DNA from 2 places in the Brassicibacter mesophilus genome. Region 2 is predicted to be linked to the other one. Evidence: a T-box and tRNA genes for the amino acid it is inferred to sense, from the RefSeq annotation. Region 2 holds a T-box; the other holds one or more tRNA genes.
What was found. The T-box of region 2 lies ahead of lysS (lysine--tRNA ligase). A T-box ahead of a tRNA ligase gene usually reads a tRNA of that ligase, here a tRNA-Lys.
Positions count from the first base shown of each region.

Region 1: it has a tRNA-Lys gene. The T-box ahead of lysS (lysine--tRNA ligase) is inferred to sense a tRNA for this amino acid. The anticodon was not compared.

Region 1 is NZ_JBNPXI010000003.1:291,055-307,480, forward strand. It holds gene HNR33_RS06305 ([Fe-Fe] hydrogenase large subunit C-terminal domain-containing protein) at 1-322, shown strand, start outside; gene HNR33_RS06310 (SpoIIE family protein phosphatase) at 322-1,494, shown strand; gene HNR33_RS06315 (4Fe-4S dicluster domain-containing protein) at 1,527-2,987, shown strand; gene HNR33_RS06320 (UDP-N-acetylmuramoyl-L-alanyl-D-glutamate--2,6-diaminopimelate ligase) at 3,023-4,489, opposite strand; gene HNR33_RS06325 (glycosyl hydrolase family 18 protein) at 4,611-6,236, opposite strand; gene HNR33_RS06330 (TetR/AcrR family transcriptional regulator) at 6,479-7,135, shown strand; gene HNR33_RS06335 (ABC transporter ATP-binding protein) at 7,185-8,039, shown strand; gene HNR33_RS06340 (ABC transporter permease) at 8,039-9,085, shown strand; gene HNR33_RS06345 (ABC transporter permease) at 9,088-10,089, shown strand; gene HNR33_RS06350 (GNAT family N-acetyltransferase) at 10,458-10,991, shown strand; tRNA gene HNR33_RS06355 (tRNA-Lys) at 11,148-11,224, shown strand; gene HNR33_RS06360 (Spo0E family sporulation regulatory protein-aspartic acid phosphatase) at 11,376-11,546, opposite strand; gene HNR33_RS06365 (hypothetical protein) at 12,068-12,319, opposite strand; gene HNR33_RS06370 (ankyrin repeat domain-containing protein) at 12,664-13,059, opposite strand; gene HNR33_RS06375 (class I SAM-dependent methyltransferase) at 13,174-13,851, opposite strand; gene HNR33_RS06380 (LysE/ArgO family amino acid transporter) at 14,029-14,643, shown strand; gene HNR33_RS06385 (hypothetical protein) at 14,723-15,400, opposite strand; gene HNR33_RS06390 (hypothetical protein) at 15,477-15,800, opposite strand; gene HNR33_RS06395 (GerAB/ArcD/ProY family transporter) at 15,970-16,426, shown strand, end outside.
Region 2 is NZ_JBNPXI010000002.1:86,523-102,948, forward strand. It holds gene HNR33_RS02885 (VOC family protein) at 1-311, shown strand, start outside; gene HNR33_RS02890 (ester cyclase) at 337-696, shown strand; gene HNR33_RS02895 (CBO0543 family protein) at 770-1,312, opposite strand; gene HNR33_RS02900 (GNAT family N-acetyltransferase) at 1,922-2,437, opposite strand; gene HNR33_RS02905 (SagB/ThcOx family dehydrogenase) at 2,906-3,688, shown strand; gene HNR33_RS02910 (class I SAM-dependent methyltransferase) at 4,022-4,384, shown strand; gene HNR33_RS02915 (hypothetical protein) at 4,356-4,691, shown strand; T-box leader at 4,817-5,077, shown strand; gene lysS (lysine--tRNA ligase) at 5,165-6,685, shown strand; gene HNR33_RS02925 (hypothetical protein) at 7,778-8,122, shown strand; gene trpS (tryptophan--tRNA ligase) at 8,894-9,889, shown strand; gene HNR33_RS02935 (dihydrofolate reductase family protein) at 10,028-10,552, shown strand; gene HNR33_RS02940 (8-oxo-dGTP diphosphatase) at 11,179-11,631, shown strand; gene HNR33_RS02945 (alpha/beta fold hydrolase) at 11,917-12,786, shown strand; gene HNR33_RS02950 (YdcF family protein) at 12,962-13,525, shown strand; gene HNR33_RS02955 (tetratricopeptide repeat protein) at 13,627-14,703, shown strand; gene HNR33_RS02960 (hypothetical protein) at 15,003-15,152, shown strand; gene HNR33_RS02965 (hypothetical protein) at 15,338-15,649, shown strand; gene HNR33_RS02970 (hypothetical protein) at 15,872-16,147, shown strand; gene HNR33_RS02975 (GrpB family protein) at 16,301-16,426, shown strand, end outside.

The DNA of each region.
Region 1 (16,426 bases), on a different contig from region 2:
GGTCATGACGACAAAGGAAAGTCTTATAGGACAAAAGGTTGTCTACTCAAAATATGGCGTTGTACTAATCGCTAATATACTATACTTGGAAAAAGAGAATGTTATTATGACTATTATGACAGATGTTACATTAGCAGAGAAAAATAAGGAAGAGCTTGCTAGAGTAAAAGAGAGAACACTAGACGCTGCACAAGAAGTTATTGAAAAGCAGATGAGAGTAGCACAGGAGATTGCAAGCTTATTAGGAGAGACTACAGCAGAAACAAAGGTAATACTTACGAAATTGAAGGGTATAGCATTAGGGGAGGCAGGTGATATGTAATGGAATACTTCATTGATGTTGCCTATGACAGCTTAAATAAGTATGGTGAAGAGTTGTGTGGTGACAAAGTGGAAATTGTTAATACAGATCAAAGCGTAATTATTGTATTAGCTGATGGACTTGGAAGTGGAGTAAAAGCCAATATACTTGCTACAATGACAACAAAGATAGCAGGGACTATGCTTAAAGAAGGAGCAAGCATCTATGAGACTGTTGATACTATTGCAAACACTCTCCCTGTATGTAATGTCAGAAAGCTAGCTTATTCAACATTTGGAATTATAAAAATACAGAATGATGGAACGGCTTATATGATTGAATACGATAATCCTCCAATATTTTTTACTAGAGATAATAGGATTATAGATATTGAAAGAAAAGAAATTGTAATAAATGGAAAGAAAATAATGGAAAGCAATATAGCATTAAAAGAAGGTGATACACTAACATTAGTTAGTGATGGAGTCATCCATGCTGGGGTAGGTGGAATCTTAAACCTGGGCTGGCAATGGGAAAATGTTGCTGATTATATAGGAAGACAAGTCAGAAGAGAAAAATGTGCTAAAGGTATTTCGAAAAGCTTAGTTGATACATGTAAGTGCTTATATGCTGATAAGCCTGGTGATGATACTACAGTCGTTAGTGTAAAAATGAGAATGCCAGAAATTATTGATTTATTTACAGGACCTCCAGAAGATGAATCAAATGATTCCAGAGTAATAAAAGATTTCATGAAAAATGCAACTAAAAAAGTTGTGTGTGGAGGGACTGCAGCGAAAATAGTAGGCAGAGAACTGAATCAAGATGTAATAGTAGACTTAGAGTCAATGACAAAAGATGTCCCACCAATGGCGAAAATAAAAGGGATAGATCTTGTTACAGAAGGTGTACTTACACTGAGTAAGGCTGTTGAGAAAATAAAGAAGTATGCTAATTATCCAACAGGAGGATATACAGTATACGACTTAAATGGTAAGGATGGAGCATCTTGTTTAGCAAAAATGCTTATAGAAGACTGTACTCATCTCAAACTATGGGTTGGTAAAGCAATAAATCCGGCACACCAGAATCCTAACCTGCCAATAGACTTAAGTATAAAGCTACAAGTAGTAAATGAGCTATCAAAACTGATGCTAGATTTAGGAAAGAAGGTTTCAATAAATTATGTTTAATTCATAATTATGGATAGGGAGGAGGAGAGAAAGTGAGAAAGTTTGAAAGTCAAGTTCAACTTATTAAATATGAAGTATTAAGAGAAGTCTCCAGATTAGCTATGGAAGGAAGACTTGAAGAAGGCTGTAGTAAAATCCCAGAAATAATTGATCCAGGCCCTGAGCCAAGAACAAGGTGCTGTATTCATAAAGAAAGAGCAATTACTGTAGAGAGAGTTAAGCTTGCCATGGGAGGAAATAAAGATAATGATAATATAATCGAAGTTCTTGATTCAGCTTGTGATAAATGCCCTCTTGACCGTTTTGTAGTAACAGAAGCGTGTAGAGGCTGTTTAGCTCATAGATGCTCAGATGCTTGCCCTGTTGGCGCGATACAGTTTATAGGTCACAGAGCATATATAAATCCAAATAAATGTATTGAATGTGGAAAATGCAAAGAGGCTTGTCCCTACAATGCTATATCAGATGTTATGAGGCCTTGCAAAAGAGCATGTCCTACTTCGGCACTTTCAATTAATGAGGAAAAGAAAGCAGTTATAGATGATGAAAAGTGTATACAGTGTGGTGCATGCGTTTATCAATGTCCTTTTGGAGCAATTATGGATAAATCATATATAGTTGATGTTATAGAGCTATTAAAGGAAGCTAAAGCAAATAGAAATACTAAGGTTTATGCTGTTATAGCACCAGCAATATCAAGTCAGTTTACTTATGCTAAAATCGGCCAAGTAGTAAATGGAATTAAGAAGCTGGGCTTTCATGATGTGGTTGAAGCTGCATTAGGAGCAGATATAGTGGCTAAACATGAAGCACATGAATTTGCTGAGAATATTGAAAATCAAAGAATTATGACTAGTTCATGTTGTCCAGCATTTGTTTCATTTATTAAGAAGAATTATCCAATGCTAGAAAACAAGATATCAACGTCAGTTTCACCAATGATTGCAGTGTCAAGACTTATAAAAAATATGGATGAGAATGCTAAGGTAGTGTTTATAGGACCATGTACAGCAAAGAAAATGGAGATAAAGCAAAGTGATTTAGCTGGAAGTACGGATTATGTATTGACCTTTGAAGAATTAGCTGCTATGCTAGATGCAGCTGAAATAAAAATAGAATTCTGTGATGAGACAGTATTAGATAATGCTTCTTTTTATGGAAGAATATTTGCTAGAACTGGCGGGTTAGTGGAGTCAGTAAGACATGTTGTAGATATGGATAACATGGAAGTAAACTTTAAGCCTATTAGCTGTGACGGAATAAAAGAATGTGACAGAGCTTTGAAAATGGCCAGAGTAAACAAGCTTGATGCCAACTTTATAGAAGGTATGGCATGCGTTGGAGGTTGTATAGGAGGAGCAGCGTCACTTCACCATGGTCCTAAAGATAGAAATGAAGTAGATAAATACGGAAAGCTTGCTATAGAAAAAGACATAAAAGATAGCTTGAGGATATTTGATATAGATAATTTAGAGCTGAGCAGAAATAAATAATATAATTCCAATTAGAAAAAATGGCTTGATATACATCAAGCCATTTTCCTTTTATTAAGCATTTCCAAAACTATTTCTCTTTCATCAAAATGAAAAACTTCAGTACCAATGATTTGTTCAGTCTCATGTCCTTTCCCAGCTAGAAGTATAATGTCATTTGGTTGTGCTATTTTCAGAGCATACTCTATAGCTTTTTTCCTGTCAATAATTTCTACGTATTTTCCATTTTCTTTCTTTATTGCTTCTGTAATTTGAGTCATAATTGCTTTAGGATCTTCACGTTTTGGGTTGTCTGAAGTAACTATTGATAAGTCACAGTTTTTTCCTGCGACACTCCCCATATCCCATCTTTTGTCTTTACCCTTTTCACCACCGGCTCCGAAAACAACTATTTTTCTGCCTTTTGCAAATAGATCAATAGTATCTAAAGCCTTTTGCAGACCATCTCCGGTATGTGCGTAGTCAATTATTACAGTGTAGTCTGTATTTGTTGGCACAACTTCAAATCTTCCCCTCACGCCTTTAACGTCACTTATACCTGCTTTTATTTCTTCTAGACTTATATTGCAAGCATATGCACAAGATATTGCTGCTAAGCTGTTATAAACATATATTAGTCCTGGTATGTTAACATGTATATCAATATTTCCCTTTGGAGTATGAACTATATAATCTACACCACGAGGAGAGTATGATATATCTGTAGCATATATGTCAGCCATACTGTTTACTCCATAAGCTAGCAATTTTGCTTTAGAGTTATCAATTTTTTCAATTAATTCATTGCTATGGGGATCGTCAATATTAACAATGTTATATTTATTACTCATATTGAACAATTTGACCTTAGCATTTAGATAGTTTTCCATATTCTTATGCAGATCCATATGGTCACGTGATAGATTAGTAAATAAAGCAATATCAAAATCACAGCAATCAACTCTATTAAGCTCTAAGGAATGGGAAGATACTTCCATTACACAGCTATCAAAACATTTATCCTTCATGTGCCTAAACATTTTCTGAAGCTCCAAAGATTCAGGAGTAGTATTTTTTGTATTGATAAATTCATTGCCAATTATATTACCTATAGTTCCGATTAGACCAGAATTCATTTTTGCTTGCTCAAAAATTGATTTGATCAAATATGTAGTTGAAGTTTTTCCATTTGTTCCAGTTATTCCAATTAAATTCAGTTCTGAAGATGGATTACCATAGAAATTTGAGGAGATTTTAGCCAATGCAAATCTTGCATTACTTACTTTTATAATAGTTATATCTTCAATAAGCGAGACATCTTTTTCAACGAATAGTGCTTTTGCACCGTTTTTAATAGCTTGCCCTATAAAATTATGTCCATCAACTGAAAAGCCCGATATAGCTACAAAGACGCTACCTTCAATAGCTTGTCTTGAATTATAGCATACTGAGGTAATATCTAAATCTAGACTTCCTTTTATTTCAATTACATCTAATTCTTCAATAAGATTTTTTAGTTCCATCATACTTCCCCCCATTATTAAAAAAAGTCTACTTATTAGTGAATTATACCACAATCCACGCTAATGTCTAGACTATAGATAAAATGCAAAAATAAAAAAGCTTCAGCAATTGCTGAAGCTCTTAGTCTGTAGATGAATTTTCTACTGGTTTTTGTTTAAGTATTGTAGACCATATGTTTAAGTTTCCTGGATATTTTTCATTTACAGGAAAATCAGGGATATTTCCTATTCGCCAGATGGAAAAGCTGTTTATATTAAATAGTTTTGCAAGATGTATTTTAGATAATATGCTTCTATTATCTTCATACCATATAATATTTTCAGTATTATTTTGACTGTTAAAATAGTATAAATATGGGGAACTAGAAATACTATCATAGTGCATTTCTACAGAATCTGTTACTTGACCTTCAGTGATAGAAGGATTAATCCTATTCATTATTTGTTGATAGCTAGGACTAGTTCGTATAACAGAATTATTATTTAAGTCCTTAATCCATTGTACTGCGTCAAAGGACAGTTGAAGAACTATTTTGCTTTTATCTTTTATACCAGTTTCTTCATTTGTAATGTCTTCAAGGGCACTGTAAATATCAAAAGTAGGATCATAAATATTGTCTAAAGGTGCTAGAGGAGTTCTTATACTAGAGAAATTATTATATGGGTCAGATACATTAAGTTGTTGGACATCTCTAGCATAATAATCATGTGCCATCAAAATAACCTTATCAGCTATTTCACCAATAGTTTTATAGTCATAGCCCTTATAGTATTTTCTAGGATGAACAGCTACGTAAAGCTTTTTATTGCTTTCATTTAGCTTTTTCTTGAGCTCTTTAAGAAAATCATTATAATATGAGGATAAACGCTCATCTTTTATATTTTCAAAATCTATGACTACTCCGTTAAAAGAAACTGCATTACTGTCTTTTACAGTCAAATTTACTTTGTTTGCTATTTGTTCAATCACTTGCTTTTTTACGTTAGGGTCAGTAATAACATACTCTATGATACCTCTATTATTATCAAGCTTTGTTAGTTGAGATGCATAAACCATTAAGTTAGTAGATACATTATTTTCAAATGCTAGTTTAGTAGGCTCAGAGAAACCATTTGGTAATGAAAAGTCACCTTCATCCATTGTCAATTCAACAGTATTTCGAGAGTTGTTGTTGTTATATTTTAATTCGCTCCATCCAAAGCTTACACTATTAAATTCAGGAATAAAGTTAACCTGAGAATATGAACTAATAGCATAAAAGCCATTAAGCTCATGAATAGGTTGGTTTATTTTATTATACATATCAATTATTATCCTAATGGTCGGATTATCCAAGTCTAAACTAGCAAGATGAGAAATATTGTTATTAATATTATTGCTATTAAGTCCGTTATTTTCAGCTCTCGGAAAGATGATAGGGTCATTAATTGTGGCTCTTATGAATATTAGCTCTGCTTCTCTTTTAGATATACTTTTTTCTAGGTCATTAACATTATAGAGGTTTTTAGATATTAAGTTGCTATTTTCAGAAATATATAAAATATCTTCAGCGCTAAGCTTATCTATATTAACCTCAGTATTGTCTATGTATATAATCTTAATAATTGAACGCAGAAATTCTTTTTTAGAAATTATATCGAATGAACTATTTACAGTATTATCATCATACCCAGCGTGCACATATGCAGGCAGTATCATGGTTAGAAACATAATAAATGCTATTAAAGAATGAAATATTTTTTTCATGTTAGTCCTCCTTAAAGTTATATATACATTTACACATTTATTATCCTAGTATAGATTCTACATTTTTTTGATTATACCTTCTAGCATCTATAATCTATTATACTAGATTAGATAATAAAAGAAAGCAGTTAAAAAAATATAAATTTTGATAATAATGTTTACAAATTATAGAAGTTATTATACAATATGACTAACGAGTCATATGACTAACAAGTCATTAAACAATAGGAGGGATAAAATCAATGCCAAAGAGTACTTTTTTAAATCTACCTGAGGATAAAAAAGAGCGGATAACAGAAGTAGCCATTGATGAATTTGCACAGCATACTTTTCTTAATGCAAGCATTAACAGAATAGTAGAAAATGCAGGCATAGCAAAAGGAAGCTTTTATCAATATTTTGAAGATAAGAAGGATTTGTATAAGTATATCTTAGAGAAATCGGGAGAAAAGAAGCTAGAGTCTATAGCTGATGTCATGAAAAACATGAAAGAATTAGACTTTTTTAGTCTAGTAAGAGAGCTTTATGCCGCAGGAGTAAAATTTTCACTTGATTCTCCTAAACTTTCAGCTATATCGCTTGATTTTGTAAAAAACTGCGATAGTGATCTTAAAAAAGAGATTATGGGAAACAATGTGCCAAAAAGTAATAAGTTATTTGAAGACTTATTGAGTGACGGAATTGATAAAGGAGATATAAAAAGAGATATTGATGTAAAGCTTGTAGCATATTTGATAACTTCATTAAGTATATCTACAAGCGAGTATTTCATTAATGAGGTCAAGGAAGAAAGCGACATGGAGATTATGGGTTTGATTGATAAAACACTAGATATAATTAAAAATGGTATTAAGGCAAAAAAAAGACCAGTAAAGAATGTTGAAGACAGATTTTATTAATATGACTATGTAAGGATGCATTACTGTTTATAAGGTGAGGAGTGATTGTATGATAGAGGTAAAAAAGCTATTTCATGATTATAATGGTAATGGCGAATATGCGGTTAATGATGTTTCCTTTACGATTGAAAAAGGTGAAATATTTGGATTTTTAGGGCCTAGTGGAGCTGGTAAAAGCACAGTCCAGAATATCATGATAGGACTTCTTGAGCTACAAAAAGGAAAAGTCTTATATGATAATGAGTCTATTAAAGACATGGGTTCTAAGTTTTTTAATAAAATTGGAGTTTCTTTTGAACATCCAAATCTTTATGCTAAGTTAACAGGATATGAGAACTTAAAGTACTATGCAGGGCTTTTTGACGTACCAATAGATGATCCTATGACTTTATTAGATAAAGTAGGATTAAAAGCATCTGCTAACAAAAAATCTTCTGCTTATTCAAAGGGTATGAAACAAAGATTAGTATTTGCAAGAGCGTTATTAAATAGACCTGAAATAATTTTCCTGGATGAGCCTATGTCAGGGCTAGATCCTGGAACTGCAAGCACAATAAAAGAAATAATTAATAGCAAGAGAAAGGAAGGAAGTACTATATTCTTGACGACTCATAACATGTTTGACGCAGAGGAGCTATGCGATACAGTAGCATTTATAAATAATGGTAAGATTGTCGCAATGGACTCTCCTAGAAATCTTAAGCTTAAGTACGGTAAAAAATCTGTAGAGATAGAATACTTGGAAAACAATACAGTAAAATCAGAAATATTTTTCCTCGAGAAGTTAGATGATAGAGAAGCATTTAATAAAATAATCAGTTCAAAAGAAATACAGACTATACATTCACAGGAGGCTACTCTTGAGCAGATATTTATTAAACTGACAGGCAGGGGGCTGAAATAATGCTAAGAAGGTTTTTAAATCTGTTTATGCAAGATATAATAGTCGCTTTAAGAAATTATTTCCATATAGTGATTTTAGTTTTAGTAACTCTTATGATTTTATTCATAAATTTTGCCGTACCGGAGAAAGTAAAGCTAACTCCGACTGAATATATTCTTGATAAAACTGAAGGCAAAGTATTTGAAAAGTATTTGATAGAAGAAGGAGCGGATAGTACTAGGTTTTTTAATAGTCGTAATGATTTGATTGATAAAGTTCAGAAAGATAGCAACTCTCTTGGTATAATCATTGAAGGAGATATTCAGACTCCAAAGGTTACTATTATACACCAGGGAACAGAGTCAACAGAAATATTAAATGTGCTCGACTCTACTATAGAAAATGCATTAGATACAATTAGAAAAACTGCAAGAGAAACAAATTCGAAAGTATTACTTTTAAGAGAGAAATCAAAACCTATACCATTTAATAAGAATTTAGTTCCTATAATGCTTGTAACAGAGGCAGTAATGCTAGGATTTCTGTTAATTGCTGTTATGGTGTTTCAAGAAAAGGAAGAGGGAAGCATAAGAGCTTATCGTGTAAGTCCAGCAGGCACGATAGAATATATTCTTTCGAAGGCTGCTGTGAATACTCTGTTAGCGTTACTATATTCAGTAATACTAGTGACATTTACTCTCGGAACAAAGGTAAATTATTTGGGGCTTATACTACTAATATTTGTATCCAGTTTATTTGTAACATTATTAGGACTTTCAGTAAGCGTGTATTTTAGAACCTTACAAGAATTTTTATTTGTTGGTGTATTTTTCATGTCAATACTTGGTCTTCCAATAGCTTCGTACCTTAGTCCTTCATTTGCACCAAGCTTTATTACCTGGATACCATCATATAATATACTGTTTGGGTTAAGAGAAGTTCTTTTTTCAACAGGAAAGGCACAGTTTTTGTTTTCATTAATAATAATACTTGCAGTGGAGAGCATTATTTTGCTAGGAATAAGCTACTGGTCTGTTAGAAGGAAGCTTATGAAGGAGGGTAGATAGCCATGATAAAAAAGATCATTAACTTCATAAGAAAAGATTTTACTAGTTCAATGCGAGACAATATGATTTTATACGGACTATTATTTCCTATACTGTTAGCATTTATAATGAAGTTTTTTATACCAAGTATGTCTGATATGAAGCTTACTGTAGCAGTAGAAAAAAATGTAGAACAGCAAGTAATAACTGGATTAATGAACTATGCTAATGTAGAAGTATTTGATACTAAAGAATTAGTAAAAAAAAGAGTAGAAAAAAATGATGATATGGCTGGAATAGTAAGAGAAAACGATCAGTATGTGATTTTACTTGAAGGAAACGAAGCTGGTGAAGCAGCTGAAATTGCTAAAACCTTGATGGATATAATACTTTCAGATAAGCCTATGGCTGAATACTCACATTTAAGCTTAGGTAAAACAAACTCAGTACTGTATGAAATAACAGGAGCACTATTACTGCTGACATCCATTTTAATTGGAGGATATGTTGTTGGATTTAATATAGTAGATGAAAAAGAAACAAAGGTAATAAGGGCATTGGCTGTTTCTCCATTAACTACTAGAAATTTTTTGATATCTCATATGCTATTTTGTTTAATAATATCAGTTATGCTAGCTATAGTATCATGCCTGATATTTACTGGCACATCAGTCAGCTATATACAAATATTTGTATCTATAATTGCTACTACAGGAATAGGTGTAATCATGGGATTTATAATTGGGGGAATAGCAGATAATCTAATATCTGCAATAGCCGTAGTAAAATTCCTAATGTTAATATTTATGGGAGTTCCTATTGCATCATTATTTGTTCCTCAAAATCTTCAATGGATATTCTATCCTTTTGCACATTATTGGGCATTTGAGTCATATTTAAACATTTTTGGTGGAGGTAATTTACAGATAGGATTCACAGTAGCGACTTTGATAGCAGTGGCTTTGAGCATAATTATGATGCTTTTTGTAGCACCGATGTTAAAGAAAAGACTAAAATTGAGATAGGAGGTGCAGGTATATGCCTTGGTGGGGATGGTTAGTAATAGCTATATTAGTTGTGGTCGGATTACCTTTAAAGTTTAAGATATTAAAGAAAATGATAGCAAAGAGAGAAGAAAAAAGCGAAGAGGAAATTTAAATGTTTAAATTTTTTAATAATTATTGACATTAATCTAAAGTCATAGTAGTATATTTAGAAATATTAATTAAACTTTATGGAAGTGCTTCTAGGGTTCCGGGATATATTCTGTCTGGTCCGAGTGAAGCAGCTGTATTGCAGTACACCGTGAGTATAAAAGACTCTAGCGGCAGGTTCCATTTGGAATCTGCCGCTAGAGTCTTTTTATATTATTCTTTATTAGGGAGGAGATAATATGTTAGTTGGAGAAAGAGTGAAGTTAAGAGATTTGAGAAAAGAAGATGTACAGCTCGCTTATCAGTATATGAATGACCCAGAGGTAATACTGAACCTATGGACCAGTATACCATATCCAATGACTTTGGAAAGTGAGATGGCATGGTTTGAAACTCAAAAAGAAAGAAAAGACACATATAACTTTTCCATTGAAGCATTAGACAGTGGATTATATATTGGAGGCTGTGGCATAAATGATTTAGACTGGAAAAACAGTGTAGCTACAGTTGGAATATATATAGGACACAAGGATTATAGAGGAAAAGGATATGGAACTGAGGCTATGAAACTTTTACTAAAATTTATCTTTAGCCAAATAAATGTAAACAAAGTTCAGTTGAATGTTTTTGGTTTTAATGAAAGAGCAATCAAATCATATAAGAAAAATGGATTTATAGAAGAAGGTAGATTAAGGCAGGCTATTTTTAGAAATGGCAAATACCACGATGAAATAATAATGGGCATTTTAAGAGAAGAATATTTTAAAGACTAGGGATGATTACCTGGTCTTTTCCCTTTAGTATATATATAACGAATAGAAAATACCTATGAATTAGTTGCTATTTATAGATAAAACATATATATTTCTTTTAATTTCTTATAGACAACTCGGAATAGTAGGAGTATAATATTTTATGTAATCAATTTTGCTCCTTTAGCTCAGCTGGCTAGAGCACCTGACTCTTAATCAGGGTGTCCAGGGTTCGAGTCCCTGAAGGAGCACCACTAATTGCAATGCTTTCAGAGGTTATTCTGGGAGCATTTTTTATGTTGTACCCCTATTTTACCCATCTAACTAAGTAATATTAATTCGGTTTTCCCCACTTCATGATTTGCTGAGAATAATAATAAGAATGATTTTGATATTAGTAACTATCTATAATTTATTTTTAATAAATTCATTATATTTAGCAATAGCTGCATTAAGAACCTGGCTTGCAGCTATGACATCAGGGTCTTGAAGATTACTCTTTTTTTCTTCAATTAATTTCATTAGATTTTCTCTAAGTGTTTCAATATCCTTAAGAAGATCATTAAGTTCGGTCATTTTGGAAGCCTCCTTTTATATTAGGTTACTTAAATTGCTAAAGATTTATACACTAATTATAATATTTTAATGCAACTTTAATACATGTTTAAGATGAGAAAAATAAGAGATTACATAAAATGTAATCTCTTAAAAATGATTATTTTATTCTCTAAAGAGCTCTGCATCAATTTCTATTTGAAAGTCTTTAAATTTGAGATTTAATTTAGCACTAAATAGCATTAGCATTAATAATATAGTAGAAAATAGTAATAGTAACATTAATATTGTTCCAGAAATGGTGTTTAGAACATGGATTATCATAAAATATCACTCTCTATAATTTTATTTTTATATAAATATTTTAAAATGATTTCTAACATTTTTGAAATTTCTTTAAAATCACTGTATATTTTCTGCTAAATATGATATAAATATATAAGGAGTGGCTTTAAGTTCAGTATGATTAAAGGAACTTTGGGGCAAACCCGATACAATGAATTTTATTGAGACTTATAGGAAACCTTAATTTTAGACGTTTTTTAAACGTCTTTCTCTTTTTTTTGCCTTGCTATATCAAACGAAATTTCTTTTTCAAGTGTATTCTGCTTGTATTTTCCCTTTATTCTCAACTTTCCAGTTGTGAATGTTATAATAATCAATATTGTAATTGTTGTTAGACAGATGATTAAGGTTCTAATTACTTCTACGTCAATAAACACCACCCCCTCCCCGTTACGGGTTTTCCTTGCCCCATTGTTCCACGGATTAACTGTGAGGATGGGTAATTTCATTGTATTTTTATCTTTTGATTTAAATCACTTATAAAATCATATATGGTTTTATAAGTAATTATTATATATTAGTTCTTGCATTATAATTATATGCTATTTTAAACTTTCAGTCAATTTATTACATTGCAATAAATTTATGGTAGTGAAGATTATCGTCAATATCCTTCACAATAATAATTATTTCTTAAGCACGCCTTATATCATAAAATAGAAAACATAATTATTACTAAAAATGACTCGCCATATATTGCTAAGAGATATATGATTATGAGAACAAAACACAAGGACCAATCGAGGAAGACTATTAATTACAATATTTTAACGACCAAATGTTATATTTACCGTTATTTTTTATAATCTTCGAATATAGATTTTAAAGTTAAGTTATCACTTTCCATAACTTTATCATAAACTGAACTACCATCTGATGTAATTATATTAGGATCTGCACCAGCTTCTAATAAAATAGATGCCATTTCACAGTTTTCCATTATGAGCACAACTTCAATTGGATAATTTCCTTCTGAATCTTTCTGATTAACATCGATAAATCCATCCTTCAATATTTTTTCTACTAAGTCAATATTATTAGATAATATCCCTTCAGATAATTTGTCAATATTATCTTGAACAATATTTTTATCTGTTTCATTATTGAAATTGAGTTCTTTTTCAGTTGTACATCCTGAAGAGAGTATTAAAAGTGAAATTGAAAACAATAGTAAGCTTTTTTTAAACATATCAGCACATCCCCTTAAATTTTCCATGTTAGATCATATTTATAATATGTAATATATCTCAATATTTTCATTCACATTAGTACTTTAATGAGATACAGAACTTGATTTTTTAGTCTATTTTTTATGAATGATGAGAAAAACACTTGACTCATCTACCTCATGAATTTCATATTCATACCCTGATAAGTAGCCAATTGTTTTTAAATCTTCAAGAGTATGTGTAACTGCTTTGAAACCGTCTTTACAAGTTATAATCCCATCCTTTGTTTTGTCTAAATCAAGTTCACCCAGCAACCCCTTCTCGGCCTGCTCTTTAAACCACATTAGTCTATACTCCCAAAATTTTTCACTGTAAGTACTAAAATAAACTTTTCCACCACTTACAACCATTCCCATGATCTTGTCAATCAAATCCGATGATTTGACCTTCATTGCGGACAAACCGTTTTGCAGACAAAGTATTACATCAAACTTTTCTTTTAATGTAAGATTATGTACGTCCATGGTCATAATTTTTGCATTAAGACTATCCTTCAAATATTCTTTGCCTAAAGAAACACTTTCATCAGAAATATCAATACCAACAATTGATTTGCAATTACCTGCTAGCTCCTTTACAATACGCCCATAACCTGCACCTAATTCTAAAATCCTTTCACTGCCTCTCAGATTACCTCTAACAAAAGAGATTTCGGCATCCAAATACTGCTTTATTCTAGGAATTTTGGTTTCATACGCCATAAACAGCTTTTGTGAATTTAGTTTTTGTGCGTAATAGTTGTTATCCATCATTGACAAGCCCCCTTATATTTTTAGTACAGCATAGTAAAAAAAACTTTTTACTTCCCTATTTTAAAGTTTATTTGCTTTATTTATAATAACAGTTCGTTACCAATATTACTATAATATGCTATAATTATTATGATAAAAAAAATTGCTTTAAATTGAGTATTTAAAGGAGAGAAAATAATGTTTGATGTTTTAATACACGGATTTATGCTGGGGTTAGCATATGTTGCTCCAATAGGAATGCAGAATATCTATGTAATAAATACAGCCATTAGTAAGAAAAAAATCAGAGCATATCAGGTCGCTTTGATAGTAATTCTTTTTGATATTTCTCTCGCATTAGCTTGTTTTTTTGGTATGGGATTACTAATGGATAGGTTTCAGCTATTAAAGTCTATCATATTTTTAGCTGGAAGCTTAGCAGTTATGTATATAGGCATAATGCTTATAAAAAGCAATCCGGAGACTAATCGAGAGATAGACACGAACAAATCTCTTCTTCAAATAACGGCTACTTGCTTTACCGTTACATGGCTTAATCCTCAAGCATTAATAGACGGATCTCTGCTACTAGGGGGATTCAAAGCATCTCTCCCTGTAGAGACTTCAAATCTTTTTATCCTAGGAGTTTGTCTGGCATCATTTTCCTGGTTTGTTGGATTGACAACTATAGTTTCTATATTTAAGAGTAGTTTTAATAGTAAAGTGATTAAGTGGATTAATATAATATGTGGAAGTATTATTATATATTATGGATTAAAGCTAGGGTATAGTTTTATAAAAAGTATTTTTTGAAGGTTACATCATAGAAGTCTGAACTGTGTATTTAGAATTTATGATGCATATAGAAATATATACCCAGTTTAAATTACACTTACTGTGGTTGTGCTGGATAAAAATGCTCTTTGTATTCAACTGGCTTATTATTTACAGAAAAATAGGCTGTTTTTTCTAAATACTGTTTTTTACTATTACTAGACAATTTATCATTTTCTTCTTTCCATTCTGCAGATTTTGAACTTATGTTGATTACTTTCCATTTACCATCTTCGATTGAAAAAGTATAGCGCTTATTTGTATGTGTTTCTAGATTATTTTTATAGTTATATTTTTTTATTATTTTTACAAAAACATATTTTCTGTTGTAATCTTTAGAATTATAAACATCAGATATTTCATATGCTGTATCTATAATATCATTATTATTTTTAGCAAAAATCGATGTTATTTTATTTTTATGTACTTTCCATTCTTTGGACGTCATTTTTTCAAGATCTTCACCTTTTAACTTAATATCATTATATACAAAAACTACTTGGTTATCTTTATAGGGAAAGAAACTGACTACAATATCTCTAATATTTTTTTTATATTCATTATAAGATATCTCTAAGTTATCAAATAAGTATTCATTTCTTTCATATAATTTTACTTTATTAACTAAGCTTTCATTTAAAACATTTCTATTTGGTATTTCTGGTATTTCACACCCTATTATTGCTATAAGTATATTAAAATAAAGCACTGCTATTATTAATTTCTTGCTTATCATACTTTTTTTCACCTCCATAAGAAAAACAGTTTTATACCCAGTTTTGATACGGTTAAGAAATGAAAAAAATAAAGGGCTAAGTCCTCATTACAATAATAAGATTTACTAAATTCATAATAGATACTATGGACCAGAAAGCTGCTGCTATTCTATATACTATTATTTCAGGCTCTTCAACATTTTGACTATTATAAATAATAGTATTTATCAATATATTAGGCTTGATGGCGATTATATATAGGCTTATAGTAAATGAAACAGAAAATATTGTATTAGTAATTTCTCTTTTCACACTGTGATAATCATATGAGAGTCCCCACAAAATTGAAAAAATGGATATTAAGAAAAATACAATCATTGCAGCTTTATATTTTCTTTCTGTTACATTTTGATGTGCCATATAGCTACCTCCAAATTATTTCAATTTTAGTTATATTATATCATAAAATAGAAAAAACTTGATATTCTACTATTGAAGTCAACTTTATTCTAGTTAGAGCATTTTGTTTTGAGTAACAATATAGGAATTAGCTAATACTAATTAGATATTAAATTAGGAGGAGCAAATAGTGGACAGAAACGTTATTTCTGACAGACAAGGTATATCACTTATTATTCTATTTTTAATAGGGACATCTTCTATACATACAACAGGATTACAAGCCGAAAGAGATTTGTGGTTAGCTATTATAATATCAATACTTATGGCTTTGCCCATAGTAATTATATATGCTCGACTTCATTATCTTTTTCCTAACCAAGGGCTATATGATATTATTGAGCTCTGTTTTGGAAAATTTATTGGAAAAGTCATTATTATTCTATTTTCTTTGTACATTTTTAATTTATCTGCTTTAGTTTTAAGAAGTATAGTTCAGTTTATTAATGTAACTGCTATATCTGAAACTCCTATAATCATACCATCAATAGCTATTATTATCATATGTATCTTTGCGATAAAAGAAGGCATTGAAGTTCTAGGTAGAATGGGAGAAGTTTTTGCAAAGATACCTATTATTTTTATAA
Region 2 (16,426 bases):
TTTACGAAAATGTATTGAGGGTAAAAGCTGAGGGAGATGAAAATTATGCGTTGATATTTTCAAAAGATGCCAATCTCTCTATTTTTTCAAGAAAAAGTATGAAAGAAATGGCACCTAGCTGCTTGACGAAAACTGGATATAGTAGTTGTGTAATTGAGATTGAAGTTAATGATGTAGATTTTGAATATGAGCTATTGAAGAAAAAAAATGTTACAATTGTTAAGTTGCCTACTACGCAACCGTGGGGTGTTAGGTCAGTGTGGTTTAAAGACCCAGATGGAAACATTATTAATTTTCATACAAATGTATAGTAGTACTGCTAAAGGGGGTAAGAAAATGCATGCTTATAAAGCAATTGCATTAGAGTATTTCAATAAACTTCTTAATGAAAAAGATATATCTATTTGTGATAAGTTACTTTCAGATGATTATAAAGACAGTGATGCACCAGAAGGTACTTCACCTGGGCCAAAAGAACCGAAAGAATATGTAAGCAACTTTATAAGAACATATCCAGATATAGAAGTAACAGTGAAAGATGTTATTACAGAAGGCAACAAGGTTGCTTTAAGGATTGTTTGGCATGGAACAAATAAAGAAACTGGAGAAAAGTTTCATAAAATGGGGAACATAATCCTGATTTTTAATGATAAAGGTCAAATTAGACAACGATGGTCAGCTTATGTGGACTTATAGGAATATAGCGACATGAGCAATACGTACCATACTCATTAAATGGAATTCTTTTATTAATTAGTTCTTCAATATATCAGCTATGCTTAGATATCTTATGTATTTTATCTGTAAACCACTTAACAATAATGGCAATAATAATATAAATAGGAAAAGAATATATGATCTTCCATGATATAGGCACATAAATGTTCATCCATACCAACATAGGTTCGGCAATAAATACAAATAAGGAGCTTAATAGTATGTGAGCCAATAGAAAGGATTTCCATTTAGTGAAATATTGATAGATAATCATATATATAACAGGTAGTACTGTTATATCTATTGCATCTAATCGATCCAGTACTTGAAGTAACTGATATGGATATGCCCATAGTAATGATGCCACACCAAGGTCATCTAATATAGAACTTAATATCATAATAATAACACCATATAATAAAATTTCTTGAAGTCTTTTTTTATCCACAAATTTCCACCAAATCAGCCACGGAATAATAAATAAACAAAGAAGAATCCACCAATTGAAAGTAAATAAGACATTATCCATCCAATACTTATGTTCTAAGTTTGTTAATTGTTGCTGTAGTTCAATTATTCTTTCAAAAATATCCATTCTAAATCACCACATTTTAGAAATTTTGTTTATTGTATATATGTACGTAATATATAAAAACTGCTTTATCAATGGGTTTGGTGCACAAAAAAGTATCTCATACGTCGGACATTTATATGTAATGGTAGAATGAAGCCATTGATAATTTACTTGTTTTATACGGCCCGACACATCTATCTTGTTACAATGATATTATTAATCTATTATAGCCTATACTAAAATTTTAATAATACAATTTTCCAAAATTAAGATATAATTCTAATTAATAGAATGATAGAACACTAGGGAGTATAGAACAATAGTTTCGATAATTATTAAGACTAGATAACTTTTTGAAAAAAATAATTTTATAATTACTTCTAATTGTAATTGTAATTGTAATTGTAATATTTCTGTCTGAGAAACAATGGACTATAATATAATATTTATATCCTCCAGGAAAGTAGGTGGATTTTGTTGAATCGACAAACAAAAGGGTAATATAGCACATGCGATAGAAGTATGAAATAACCTACTGTAAATTTATCTCTCATACCTAATAATATTCTTGACGTTTATTGTGAAAAAATGTGGCGAGGTAACACTAAATTAAAGGATATTTATAGAAAACTATTTTGTTAAGCTGTAAATTAAATGTAGCATGTCTTTTCCTTTATAATGCTTTATATATTCGCTTTCTATTTTCATTCCTAATTTCTCAGCTACTTTTTGTGAACTTGAATTTTCAGGCCTGATTTGTGCTATAATTTTATCTGCATTAAGAGTTTTAAAAGCATATTCAACACTTGCTCTTACACCTTCTACAGCGTATCCTTTATTCCAATAACTTTTGTTTAAGATATATGCTACACCCATATATTTTCTATTCTCTATTTCCTCTATTAACGGACCTATTACCCCTATCAGTTGATTTGTCTCTTTTTCAACTGCTGCAAAATAACCAAATCCATCGGTTTCATATCTTTCAATATTTTTACTAATCCATTTACTTACTTCTTCATCAGAAAAAGCATGCTCCCATGCATACATTACTTCTACGTCTTGCAATATATCTCTGATTTCATTGAAGTCATCAGATGTTATTTTTCTTAGTTTAAGTCTTTGGCTTTCAATAATGTAATCCATTTTTTCACTCCTTGTAATATAAGTAATCCTAGATATACAGAACAATAGTACAATATTTTTGATTTGTATTCAATACTAAATAAATAGCCTAATATTATTATTTTCCATAGTATTCCCTTAGCTTTTCATAAAATAACTATCAACATTTTAAAGCCAAATAAATGTAAATGACCAAAGTATATTTCACTAACTGGTATGTTATGGAAAAGTTTTATAAGAATCTTTTAAATTATTTTTGTATCCATCAACAATTTTACCTAATTTTGTTTGAATTTTTAATGTCTGACTTTTTGTCAATCTATCGCTATCTTATATTATTTAATTAATACAATTGAAGAAATGCATATAAGTCTATATATGGGGTTGCTTTAGAAAGGATGCACAATAGCAGAAGGAATTAGTAAGTGAATGTTGAATTAAATGTCATTACCTGCTTATCAGGCAATATATAATCGAGGGGGATATGATATGAATTCTTTTAGCAATAATCGTTCTTTTATGAAAAGCGGATTTGATCTTCCTGAGCGTGAATTTGTTTCTGATCAAGAACGTGGACTTTTGCCGCCATCTGTTGAGAAAACAATTGACAGCAATTTAAGAATCATTGAGCTTCCAGCAGTAGATAGAAATATTATAAGATACAATGACTTATACTCTTGCATTAATAATCGTAGAAGTAGACGTAATTACTTAGATAAGCCAATTACATTACAGGAGCTGTCCTTTCTGTTATGGTCAACTCAAGGGGTGCAGCAAATTATACCAGCATATAAGAAAACAGGTTATATAACCTTGCGACCAGCCCCATCTGCTGGAGGCAGACATTCATATGAGACATATCTTGCGGTTAATGATGTAGCAGGGTTGGAAAAAGGCATTTATATTTATTTGCCATTAGAGCATAAGCTTGCATTTTGTCATTCTGATGATAATCTGTCTGATAAACTCATCTATGCATATGGTGGTGAAAATTATCAAGACGAAGCTCAGTGGCTAGGGAAAGCACCTGTTGTATTCTTATGGGCGTGCATTCCATATCGTGGAGAATGGAGATACCATTGTGAAGCACACAAATTAATGCTGCTAGATATTGGTCATGTATGTCAAAATTTATATCTAGCTTGTGAGGGTATCAGATGCGGCGTTTGTGCAATTGCAGGCTATGTGCAAAAAGCTTTTGATGAATTACTACGTATAGATGGTGAAAATGAATATGTTGTTTATATTGCTGGTGTTGGGAAAGTAGAGTGAAAGGGTGAACTCTACTTATTTTTTTATCTCATAATAATATTTTTTTATCTCATAATAATATTTTTCTAACAAGATAACATTATCACAAATAAATGCAGAATGTATAACTATAGATTGACATAGTATAACCAGTTATTTATAATTATGGTATATTTGAGAAAGGAATGATTGAGATGATTAAAATCTATCTTGATAGATTGATGCTATATAATAGATAATAACTACTAATACTATTAGTTTTTTTCATTAGTCTATTTAGCAAAACAATCTTTGCTAGAGGACCACCTTTGATTCTTTTTTACAAGAAGTAAAAAAGAAATCGGAGGGATTATGATGAAAATACTAGTAGGTAATCAAATAACAGAAATGAATAAAACTGAGTTTAAAAACATTGCAAGACAATATAAATCAGTTGCTGTTGATATTGGCACTGGCGATGGACAGTTTATTTATAAAAGAGCAAAGCGAAATTCTGATGAACTATGTATAGGTATAGATTCATCAGTAGACAATATGCGTAAATATTCTATGAAGACCATTAAGAAAGCTTCCAAGGGTGGATTAGAAAATGTACTATTTGTTGTTAGTAGTGTAGAAGATTTACCAGATGAAATGATATGTATAGCAGATAAAATAACTATAAATTTACCTTGGGGTAGTTTAAGGGATGGGATTGTTAAGGGATGGGATTGTTAAGGGAGATAAAGCTGTATTATATAACCTTAAGAAAATTTCTAAGGTTAAGACTGAGCTAAGTATATGTGTCACTTACAGTACTAAGTATGAAAAATATGAAATTGATGTAAGAAAACTACCCGTATTATCTATAGATTTTATTAAGACATACTTAAAGAAACAATACAGTATTTATGGAATAAATATTGAAGATGCATATCTATGGAACAATGATATGCTTAAAAATCTAGACACAAAGTGGGCAAAAAAACTGGCTTTTGGCAAAGAAAGAGAAATTTTCTATCTGAAATGCAGTATAATAAATTAAATAGTAGAAATTAAGATTTTTTGAGAGAAAGATAATGAAAAAAGGTGACATTATACCAAATGGATACAATTGTATCTTTTGATAGTTGACAGATTAACCCATCCATGATAGAATTTTCGCAATACATAAAGACTATGAAGAGAAGAGTAAATAAGTAATCTATTATTACAGAGAGCTCCCATTGCTGAGAAGGAGTATAAAGATGCTTGTTGAAAAAAAGACTCTGAGTTTCACACTGGATATTATTTTGGAGTGATGGTGTGACGGGAGCTCCCGTTATAGAGATAGAGTATAAGCTTTTTACAGCCGTACTTAAAGAGACTAATATGGTGACATATTAGTAAACTAGGGTGGTACCGCGAAGTCAAATGACTCTCGTCCCTAAGACAATTAGTCTTGGGGGTGAGAGTTTTTTTATTGTTTGAAATTGGGTAGACATAGGATAGTAAAAATATATTTAGGAGGTAAAAGACATGTATAGAAATTACGAAAATACTGAGAACATACAACAAATAATGAGTGATACTAATAATCATGTGATTGAGCGTGTAAAAAAAGTAAATGATTTAATCGATATGGGGATTAATCCCTATCCATATAATTATGGTAGTGTAACACACTCTAAAGATATTATAGATAATTTTAATAATATATTGGAAGAGCAACAGTTTGCTATTGCAGGAAGAATAATGTTATTTAGAAAGATGGGAAAGATAACTTTCTTGAACATACTAGATCAAGAAGGAGATATTCAAGTATATCTTAGTAAAAACTCAATAGGTGAAGAAAAGTATGAACTACTAAAACTATTAGATATCGGAGATATAATTGGCGTAGAAGGAACAGTTTTTAAAACAAAGACAGGTGAGATAACTATAAAATCAACAGATTTTTCCATACTGTCAAAATCAATAAGACCTTTGCCTGAAAAATATCATGGCATTCAAGATGCAGACTTACGACAAAGGCATCGTACTCTAGATATGATTATGAATACAGGAGTAAGAGAGAGGTTTATTAATCGTTCTAGAGCAATGATGGCTATCAGGTCATTTATGAACTCAAGAAATTTTATTGAGGTAGAAACTCCAATTCTTGATACAAAATATGGTGGTGGGGAAGCAAAGCCATTCAAAAGTCATGTAAATGCTTTAGGTATTGATGCTTTTATGAATGTGTCACCAGAGCTATATTTAAAAAGACTTATGATAGGAGGAATAGAGAGAGTATATACTATCGGAAGATCGTTTAGAAATGAAGGTATTGATAGAACTCACTATCCAGAATTCACTCTTTTTGAATGCTATATGGCATATGCTGACTATACTGATATGATGGAACTGATGGAAAACTTTTATGAATATGTTTTTAACCAAGTAAATGGAACAACAAAAATTGTATATGATGGTATTGAAATAGATTTCAAAGCTCCCTGGAAAAGAGCAAGAATGTGTGATTTAGTAAAGGATGAAACAGGGATAGATGTTGAGAATTTATCAAGAGAAAGAATAGTTGGAGATATTATTCTGAAAGGTGTGTTATCAGACGACCTGATTAATGCGCTGAACATTGAAGAAGCTTCAAAGGGAGAATTAATTGTAGATTTGTTTGAGAACTGTTGTGAAAAACATCTTATACAGCCAACCTTTGTAATAGATTTTCCAGTTGAAACTTCACCTTTATGTAAGATACACAGAAATAACGGGGAATTAATAGAAAGATTTGAACCCTATGCATATGGTGTAGAATTAGGAAATGCATACTCAGAGCTAAATGATCCAATAAGACAAAGAGTATTGCTGCATGAACAGGCTAATCAGCTAAGGGGAGGACTAGAAACAGCAAGTCCCATGGATGAAGAATTTGCTTTAGCAGTTGACATAGGAATGCCTCCTGCTGGAGGACTTGGTATAGGAATAGATAGGATGATTATGTTTCTAACTGGAGCACATTCAATAAAGGATGTCATAGCTTTTCCTTTAATGAAAAGATAATAATACCTTAAAAGTCACTTTATTAATAAAATGTTACAGTTAAATATTATAACTGTAACATTTTTGCTGCAAATTATATAAAGGAAACCACCAGCTATGAACTGCTTTCACAAAAAATTGACACCAATCTAATTTTTGAAGGTGCACTTTTTATACTAGATAATGTAATTACTGAAGAAGACCGCTCTGATTACAGCCACTATGTATCGTAGAACCTAATATTATTCTAGAGTTACCAACTGTTTTCCAGCAATTCTTGCAAGCATAAGTTTCATAAAAATTAACTTGATATACTTCACATATTTTTTCTCTATCGGTGGGTAATTGATATGGGTTTCCTAACAAGGGATCTTCATATGTATGTTTATATTGTAAGCGGTATTGCGTTTCTCTGTAGGTTCGTATATTTTTCTTTTCACAACTTTACCTCCTTACTTTATACATTCTATATTTACTACAAGAATCTATTTTTTTATGTCTTCTATATAAATTGTAAATTACATTTTTGATGAACATATATGATAAGTTTTCCTCTTGCGGAGGTTCAGGATGAGCATAAATAATATTGTAGAACACTCATCATAGTATTGTATCTTTAGCCTCATGTATACATACAAGTGATGTAGTATGATTACATCATGAAAAATGAGATAGAAATATATAGTCAGATGGTCTAGTGAAAGAAAATATTCCATTCTACTAAATGATAACATCAATACCAAATGTATATGATGCTTTAAAATTTCCAGAAGTATATATACCAAACTAAAATTTAGTTTTTCATTTAACAAAACATGAAAAGACACTATATGATTATAGAACATTTTAATGATATATAGTAGAATAGCGGAACACCAGTAGCTGTTAACTATAAAAGTATTGCTAAGGCTAAAGTAATAAAAGAATAAAGAAAAAATGTAAACACTTTATAGACGTTCCTAATAATGTCTGGTATGCTAAAAATATAAATAGTTTGTAAGAAAAAGGTATAGCCAAAGATTATTTGGATAAATATGAAAATAGACTTGTTGATCCAGATAACATTATTACGAGAGATGTATTAGATAGACTATGTGAAGGGGAGGATTTATGATGCTTAACGATTTTTTAACTATTGATATGCTTAGGGTGTTTCTTGTTGCAGTATCAGTAACAGTAATACTTACGGAATTCTTTAAAGAAGCTGTTGACTGGGTATTTGCAAAAATAAAGATAAATATCCCTACTAAGTATGTAACTCTATTTTTTGCACTATTAGTTGTATTTTTGCCAATAATTATTGATGGATTAATTACGGTAGAGATAATAGCAACTGGTATACTTAATGCTATATTATTAAGCTTAACAGCTATGAAGTCCTATGAAACTATATTAGAAAAAGCTATATCTAAAATAGAAAAAAAACAAGATTCATCTGATAGTGTGACCGGCAAGTAAATTCTTGGTATTCATAGGATAATATAGGTAAGATTATCTGTTAACTTTAAAAGGATATTAATTATTAGATGTGGACATATTTATTACTGTTTTAGCTTATATTAATATAATTTTATAATGAATAATTAAACAAGGAAAATAAAATATACAGTATTAAATTTTTTACTGAAATGTATCATAAATAATATCTTTTTAGTTGTATTGATTATTATATTGCACACGTTGAGTGTGTGATTCTGATGAAGCATTGTAGTCAGAATGATAAATAACACACTTAAACCATAATATATAGTGGTTCGAGAGTAAGACATGAGTAAAAATCGGGTGAAAAGAATAACTGTTTTTGCCTGCTTTCTAGCATTTTATAAGAGATAAAATTTTTACTTTACATAAAAGAACATCACGTTACTATTATAAATTACTTGAAAGATAATTTTGGAAGTGCTATTATAAATTGTATAAATTGAACACTAAACCATTGATTAAGAGTAGTAGTTATAATATCGAAATATCAGAGAGTTACCGATGGTGTGATGGTAGCATTTCAAGTTGTGACGAATGGACTTATGAGGGCAACCCGAAATATTAGTAGGCGTTGACGGAAACTCTAGCCGTTATGATGAGAGCATGTGCTGGCATGTGATAACCATTTAGGTGGCTTGCAGAATTTTACTTCTGTTCCTTTTGGGAACAGAAGTTTTTATTTTATAGAGTAGCTGATTTTATCAATGATGTTTGGTTGTCAAAAAACAGATAGAAAGGATTTTTAGTATGGAGAAAAAAAGAATTTTAACTGGTGACAGAACCACGGGTAAACTTCATTTAGGACATTTTGTAGGCAGCTTACAAAATCGTGTACGATTACAAGACGAGTATGAAACTTTTATCTTACTTGCTGATGTGCAAGCACTGACAACACATCTTAGTAATCCAGATCTGATTAATGACAGCATATATCAAGTGGCAATTGATAATTTGTCTGTTGGACTTGATCCAAATAAAGTAATCTTTGTTCAACAATCACAAATTACAGCAATAGCAGAACTTACTGTTTTTTATTCAATGCTTGTTTCTGTTAATTCTTTGCGGCACAACCCAACGATCAAAACAGAAGCAAAACAATATGGTTATAATGATTTAAGTTATGGCTTTTTAGGATATCCTGTCAGCCAAACTGCAGATATTACATTCTGTGATGCTGATTTAGTTCCTGTTGGTAACGACCAGCTTCCACATATTGAACAAGCAAGAAAAATCGTAAGACGGTTTAACGAACTTTACGGAAAAGGCGAAACAATAATAAAAGTGCCACAAGCACTTTTAAGTGAAACTCCTCGTCTTGTAGGACTAGATGGAAATGATAAAATGGGAAAAAGTCTTGGCAATGCAATATATCTCTCTGACGATGAAAACACAGTAGCAACAAAAATTAAGTCTGCTATAACCGATACAAACAGAATCACAGTATCAGATAAAGGAAATCCTGATATATGTATGGTTAGTTTTTATCAAAAAGTGTTTAATAATAACGAATATAATAACATATGCGATATGTGTCGTAATGCCCAAATTGGATGTGTCGTATGTAAAAAACTTTTAACTAAACAAATAAATAGTTTACTTGAGCCAATTCGTGAAAAAAGGTGCTATTATGAGCAAAACAAGAACAAGGTAAAAGACATTATTATTGAGGGAAGTAAAAAGGCAAATGAAATTGGAAATAAAAAAATGGAGCACTTAAAAAGTACTATGAGAATATCGTTGTGATACTATGTATTTAGCTTCAGATAATAAACAGGAGGTTATTTGAATAGGATGTCAATTATTATAAATTATAATGTAATTAATATCAAGTAATAGTAATTATATCAATATGGTATTAGTTAACTAAAAGGAGATTCTATGGTGAGTAGAAAAATTATAATGAATTTGGCAATGAGTATTGATGGTTTTATTGCTGATGAAAATGGTGGTTTTGATTGGATTGTCGGTGATGGAAATAACAAACTTAATACTGAAAAGCAATGGGATTATGATAATTTTTTAGAGAGAATTGATACGGTTGTTATGGGGAAAAACTGCTATGACCAAAAATTTCATAAGGAGTTTAAAGAAAAAACTGTATTTGTTGCTACCTCTAAGTCTCTGGATGATCATGAAAACATTAACTTTATTAATGATGATATTTGCAAAGTTATTCTTGATGAGAAGAAAAAAGAAGGTAAAGACATTTTCTTATTTGGTGGTGGCATTCTTATAGATAGCTTTATCAAAGCAGACGTAATTGATGAATTTATTATAGGTATTATCCCAGCTATCTTAGGAAAAGGTAGACCATTATTTTTGGGAAACAATCCTACTATAAAATTAAAGCTTAAAGAATACTATATTGATAATGGAGTTACAATTCTGCATTATAAAAAACGTTAAATTCTTGCTAAAAAAATGCTCCTTAAATCTTACTGAGCAAATTGATCAGGATTTTTTTGTCCTAAATGGGATGAACATTTCAGTGATAATTCACTATCTATGACTGTTGCATATATAAACGAAATTGGATTGTCTGAATTAAAAAACGAAATAGAACTATGTGATGAAAAGTAATTACTACACCTATTCTTTATAAGAAAATCAATAAACTAGGTTACTTTAATTAAGCAGAACTTAATTTTTTACATAAATTTGGGGATTAAGTCGTCAAAGAACAATCTAAACATCAGATTGCTCTTTATAAATGTCAACAACTTTTCTGCAAAAAAGAAGGAAAAAACAATAAATAACTAGAATATTTTGAGAACAAATAGTTTTTTCCAATCAGCGACTCAGGAGAATTGAAAATAAGAAGCGTTGTGCAAAACTCAATTTGATATGGGTCAGTGATTAAAAAGGTAATGTAAAAGAATTCGAATATTATAAAAATATGTAGTAAAGAAACTATGTATTTTGTGATGTGAAATAGCTTCAAGTAGGGGCGTAGTTAAGTGCGTGAGGGCATATGCCATTTATGTATACATAAATAGCTGAAATTGATGAAATATATGGAGGAGAGATATGAAGTGAGTCGAAAAGAACAGGCTATATTTACAAATATGTGCATGATATATAGTGATGAGTATATTCTAGTAGAAGACAGACGCAATCCTGATTGGCCAGGAGTTACATTCCCTGGCGGTCATGTTGAAAATGGTGAATCTTTTGTCGAGTCTGTTAAACGTGAGGTTTTTGAGGAAACTGGACTTGTTATTGATAATCCTATTTTATGTGGAATAAAACAATTTCAGACAAAGCAAGGTGAACGGTATGTCGTTTTATTTTTTAAAACTGATCAATATAAGGGAACTTTAAAATCTTCAAAAGAAGGAGATGTATTTTGGATAAAAAAAGAGGAGTTGAAACAATATCAGCTTGCTAATGATTTTTTAGAAATGTTTGTTGTTTTTGAATCTGATAACGTCAGTGAATTCTATTACTACAAAGAACAAAATAATTGGAAGAAAAAACTTCTATAAGTAAATAAAATTTATATAATTGGAAGAAGTGAAATGATAATGATATTTACTATAGGAATAGTTACTATTGGAAAAACTACATTAGCAAAAAACTGTTATCAGAACAGATATTCTCTATTATGATCTGTTAGTAATCAAACTAAGGCACAGCATTATTGTATTGTGACTTAACAATATAACTATGTAAAATAAAGGTTATTTTGACATATTATATACGGATATATAGGATGAAACATTCATCTAGATTATTGATAGATCATTAATACGTAGATAGGGGAGATAAGAATGAATGACAGAAATTTTGAATATAAAATTATTGGTAACGGGAATTCAACACTTATTATTGAGACAGGCATAGGTAATTCATTTTATGATTGGTATCCAATCATTGAAGATATAAAGGATTATTTTACAGTTATTGTTTATCATAGACTAGGATATGGTAAGAGCGATCCTCCAAGACACTCTAGAACTACGAGAAATATTGCCACTGAATTAAATATGCTACTCAGAAAAATTGGAATTAAAGGAAAGTATATTTTAATGGGGCACTCATTCGGTGGCTTGTGTGTGCAGCAATATGTGAAAATGTATCCCAATGAAATTGAAGCTGTAGTTTTATTAGATTCTACTTCATATAATTTAGAGCAATTAGACAATCTTGATACTTCAGTAATAAACTCCAAATGTTCAATAGATAAGATGATTGACTTATGTAAAGGCCTATTGCTGAAGTCAAAAAAAGAGCTTATAAATGGAAATACAGATATAATTTCAAAATATGAGAAGCATATGACAAATGAAGAATTGCAGGATGTTGTCGAATTTTTTGGCAATCCAGAATTTTATAAGACAGTATCTGATGAATTTGCTAATTGGGTACATGATGGAGAAGATATTAAGAGTATGCCTGCATTTCCTAATATTCCACTAAGAGTAATTGCTCGTGATAAGATGTTTGCTGTTAAAAACTGGGTAAAAAATGGGATGCCTGAAGAAGAAGCAATTAAGCACGAAAATAAGTGGCGTGAGTTGCAAGAAGAACTATCATTATTATCAAGTAATAGTAGATTTACGATCGCCTCATATAGTGATCATCTTATATATATAGATAGACCAGATGTAGTAATTGATTGCTTAAAATCATTGATTTAACGAGGCTGTTTAGCCTGTGGGTTATCTAACTCTACATGGTCGCTCATGTTGATAAAGATTAAACTTTGGGCTGACCACCACACATTCCAAAAACTAAGTCAAGTTTAATTAAGTTTTTAAATATCTTTCATGAAAAATGTTTGTATAAAAAAGTAAGTAAAGCGAGGTTAAAGAAATGAGGTACCCATTTGATTGTATAAGTGAATTAATTTTTGTTAAAACAGAAATACAAGTTGCAGATATAATTTTAGTGCCAGGAGGAAGCCATCCGCAATTAATGGAAAAGGCAGTAGAATTATATAAGCAAGGGCTGGCACCATATATATTACCAAGTGGTTCATATAATCCTAAATTACCGGAATATAATTCAGAATGGGAATTTTTAAAATCAATAGGAGTAAAATTAGGTATTCCAGAAGAAAAAATACTAAAAGAAGATCAGGCAAAACATACTTTTGAAAATGCTAGATTTTCATGGAAACTAATAAAAGAAAATAAACTGCCTGTAAAAAAAGCTATCTTGGTTTGCAAAGCATATCATTCAAGACGTGCACTATTAACATATCAATCAGTATTTCCAAATGATATAGAATTTTGTGTTGCGTATGTACCTGACAAAAGAGAAATCAGAAAAGATAATTGGTTTCTAGACGAAGAGAAGACAAAGATTGTTATGAGTGAAGTTGTAAAAATTGGTAAGTACTTTGAACCTTTTATTAAAAAGTTTGAAAAAGAATAGAGCTCATATATAGAGAGATAAGTTTATTTTAAGAATAAGGTAAAGCATAATTTTACTACATATGCTTTGTCAAATAAATATTTATTAGTTGAGGTGTTCAATTGACAATAGAGAAGTATATTAAACAAATGAGAACAAGTATTTCAGATAATAAATCTTATTATGAGTATAAGAAAATAATATTCAAATATATTGAATTTCTTAAAAACATTTTAGTAGAAAATCCTCAGAATATTAAAGCAGTATGCCAGTTAGCTATTATGTACATGGAAGCAAGAGAGCCTGTTGAAAAATCTGTTGAATTAATGGAAGATACATTTAATAAATTTAGTGATGAAATAAACCACGATGAATTAGCTGAACTTCTGAATAATTTAGCATTTTTTTATGCTAAAGAAATGTATAATATTGACAAATCAAAACAATTACTTGTAAAAGCTATAGAAATTAACACAAAAATTCCAAATACATACAATGCTTTAGGAATGATATTTTTAAATGAAAATAATATTATAGATGCACTCAAAATGTTTAGTAATGCAACCTATTTGAGCAAGGATATTAAGTATCAGAACAATTATGCTGTAGCTCTTTATTATGCAGGACAAATAGATAAAGCAATAGAAATTTTTAAGAACATCAGTAAAAAATGGCAAAATAATGAAGTCGCAGCAAAAGCATATTATTCTTATGGTATGAGTAAAAGTTTTCTTGGTGATATTTCTACTGCAATTGAAGTAGCCAACAGTCTTCATTCAAGATTAGATCATAAAGTATATGTTGATGCGTATAAAATTGCTGATTTATATTATATGTGTAATGAATATAAGAAATGCATTGAGTTGTATGATTATGAAAAGCTTTATCCATCTGCTGATTGGCTAAGTATCTATTTTTATTCTTTTCAAGCTCTAAATTTAAAAGAAAGACTAGCCAGAGTCTTCAATGATATTATTATTCAAAAGGAAAGCGATCTAAAAGAAGCATATATTGATAATGATGAGAGTTGGACTGTTGAAGAAAGAAAATCATATATTGAAGACTTGAATAAAGAAATAAAGGATTTTGCTGATTTATATAATTCAATATTGGTCAAGAGATGCAAGCCATGTATAGATTTTAAACCTGAGCTCATATACGGATGTTATTTAGTTGATTGCCCTAGACATAGCAATTGAAAAGTAATACTCTTATTACAGTAAAATATTTTATTCAGTAAAGCTTAAAGGAGGATAACTTAGAGAGTAGTGGCAATAAATTTAAGATATCATTAGCAATTTTATGAGGTTATTCATCAATGCTATAAAGTATCAAACGTTAATGCCCTAATCACACAAATCTAGCAAAGAGGCCCCATATAAGTAAAACGATGGATGTCAAAGTCTGTTTGGAATACAAACTGTAAGAGATAAATTACTATACTAAAGGAGGGTGGAAATATGCAGTAAAAATCGATTATGAAATACACGGAAATTCTGTGCCACATTTGCATGTTCATTTATTTCCAAGATATCTTGATGATGATTTCCCGAGTATTTCTATAGACTACCACAAGACAGAGCCATCACCATATGAAGATGAAGGTGAATTTCAGTGGTTTGTTGAACGGATGAGAAACGAATTATAAATATGAAAAACATTTCCTTAATTTATATTAAATCCACAAGTAACACGTAGACTTCTGTAAAATAGCTAGTACTTTGAGTGAAATAATGCATATTGAGATGGATTAATTCATCTATTCCTAAAGAAGTTGCGCAAAAATTTGAAAATGGTACAAATCTAAATCAATATTAGGAGAGTAAGAATTAAGTGATAATAAATGAAGTTTTAGAAAATATAAGGCTATTACAATGGGAGTTACAACAAATAGATTCATCAATTCAGAATGAAATTATTAGCGTAATTATTGATGGAAGTATTATACGAGGGGATTTCATTGAAGACTCCAGCGATATTGACATGACAATTACAACGTTAAATAAAAACGTTGATTTTCAAATTAAGATATATGTAGAGAATGCTATAAGAAAAATTGAAAGTAGATTACCTAAAAGAGAGTATCCAAGAAAGCCGCTAATTTATGATGTTCAATGGCAAGATATTAATACTGTAAAAGAATGAGGACAAAGACTATTAAGTGAATGGAGTCAAAATAATATTCCATCAGGATATCCCAAGCTATGGCTATATGCTTTTGACAGTACAAAATATCATACTGTAATATATGGAGACGATGTCACATGTTTATATACTAAAATTGCTCCCCAATGTTTTGTTCCTATCCGTATAGAGAGAATATTAAAATCTGTTATAGATATAGGTGATAGGATTACTGACTATGAAGTGAACAACGGAGCGATAACTCAAATAAAAAATGCTTGGGAGGCAGTTCGTTGTATATGTATTGAAAAGGGACTATTTAGTATAAGAAAAAATGATATATTTACGTTTTGTAAGAGTTATTTTGCAAATACAGATGACTTAGATGTAATTGAGGATTTATTTTATTTTTATATAAATAAGCAAAACACTAAACTTCTAGAGGGGAATTTTAGAAAGAAGCTATATGATTTTACTCTCAGTTTCATTCATAAACATCATATGGACGAACAATATTAGGATATATACTTGGGAAGATTTATTTGAAAACAAAACATTAACTCCACACATCATTACAAAAGATAAAACAGTTTATAGCAAGTAGAAGTATTTCACAAATTTGTAGAACATTGTAAACGATATTTAATAGTATTTTGAAGAGGTGATTATATTATGGCAAAAGAATTATCTAAAATGACTAATGAAGAACTTTGGGAACTGTTTCCTATTGTGTTGAGTGAGCACAAAGCTATATGGAAAGAAAACTACCTAAAAGAAAAGGTAATTTTGGAGGGTGTT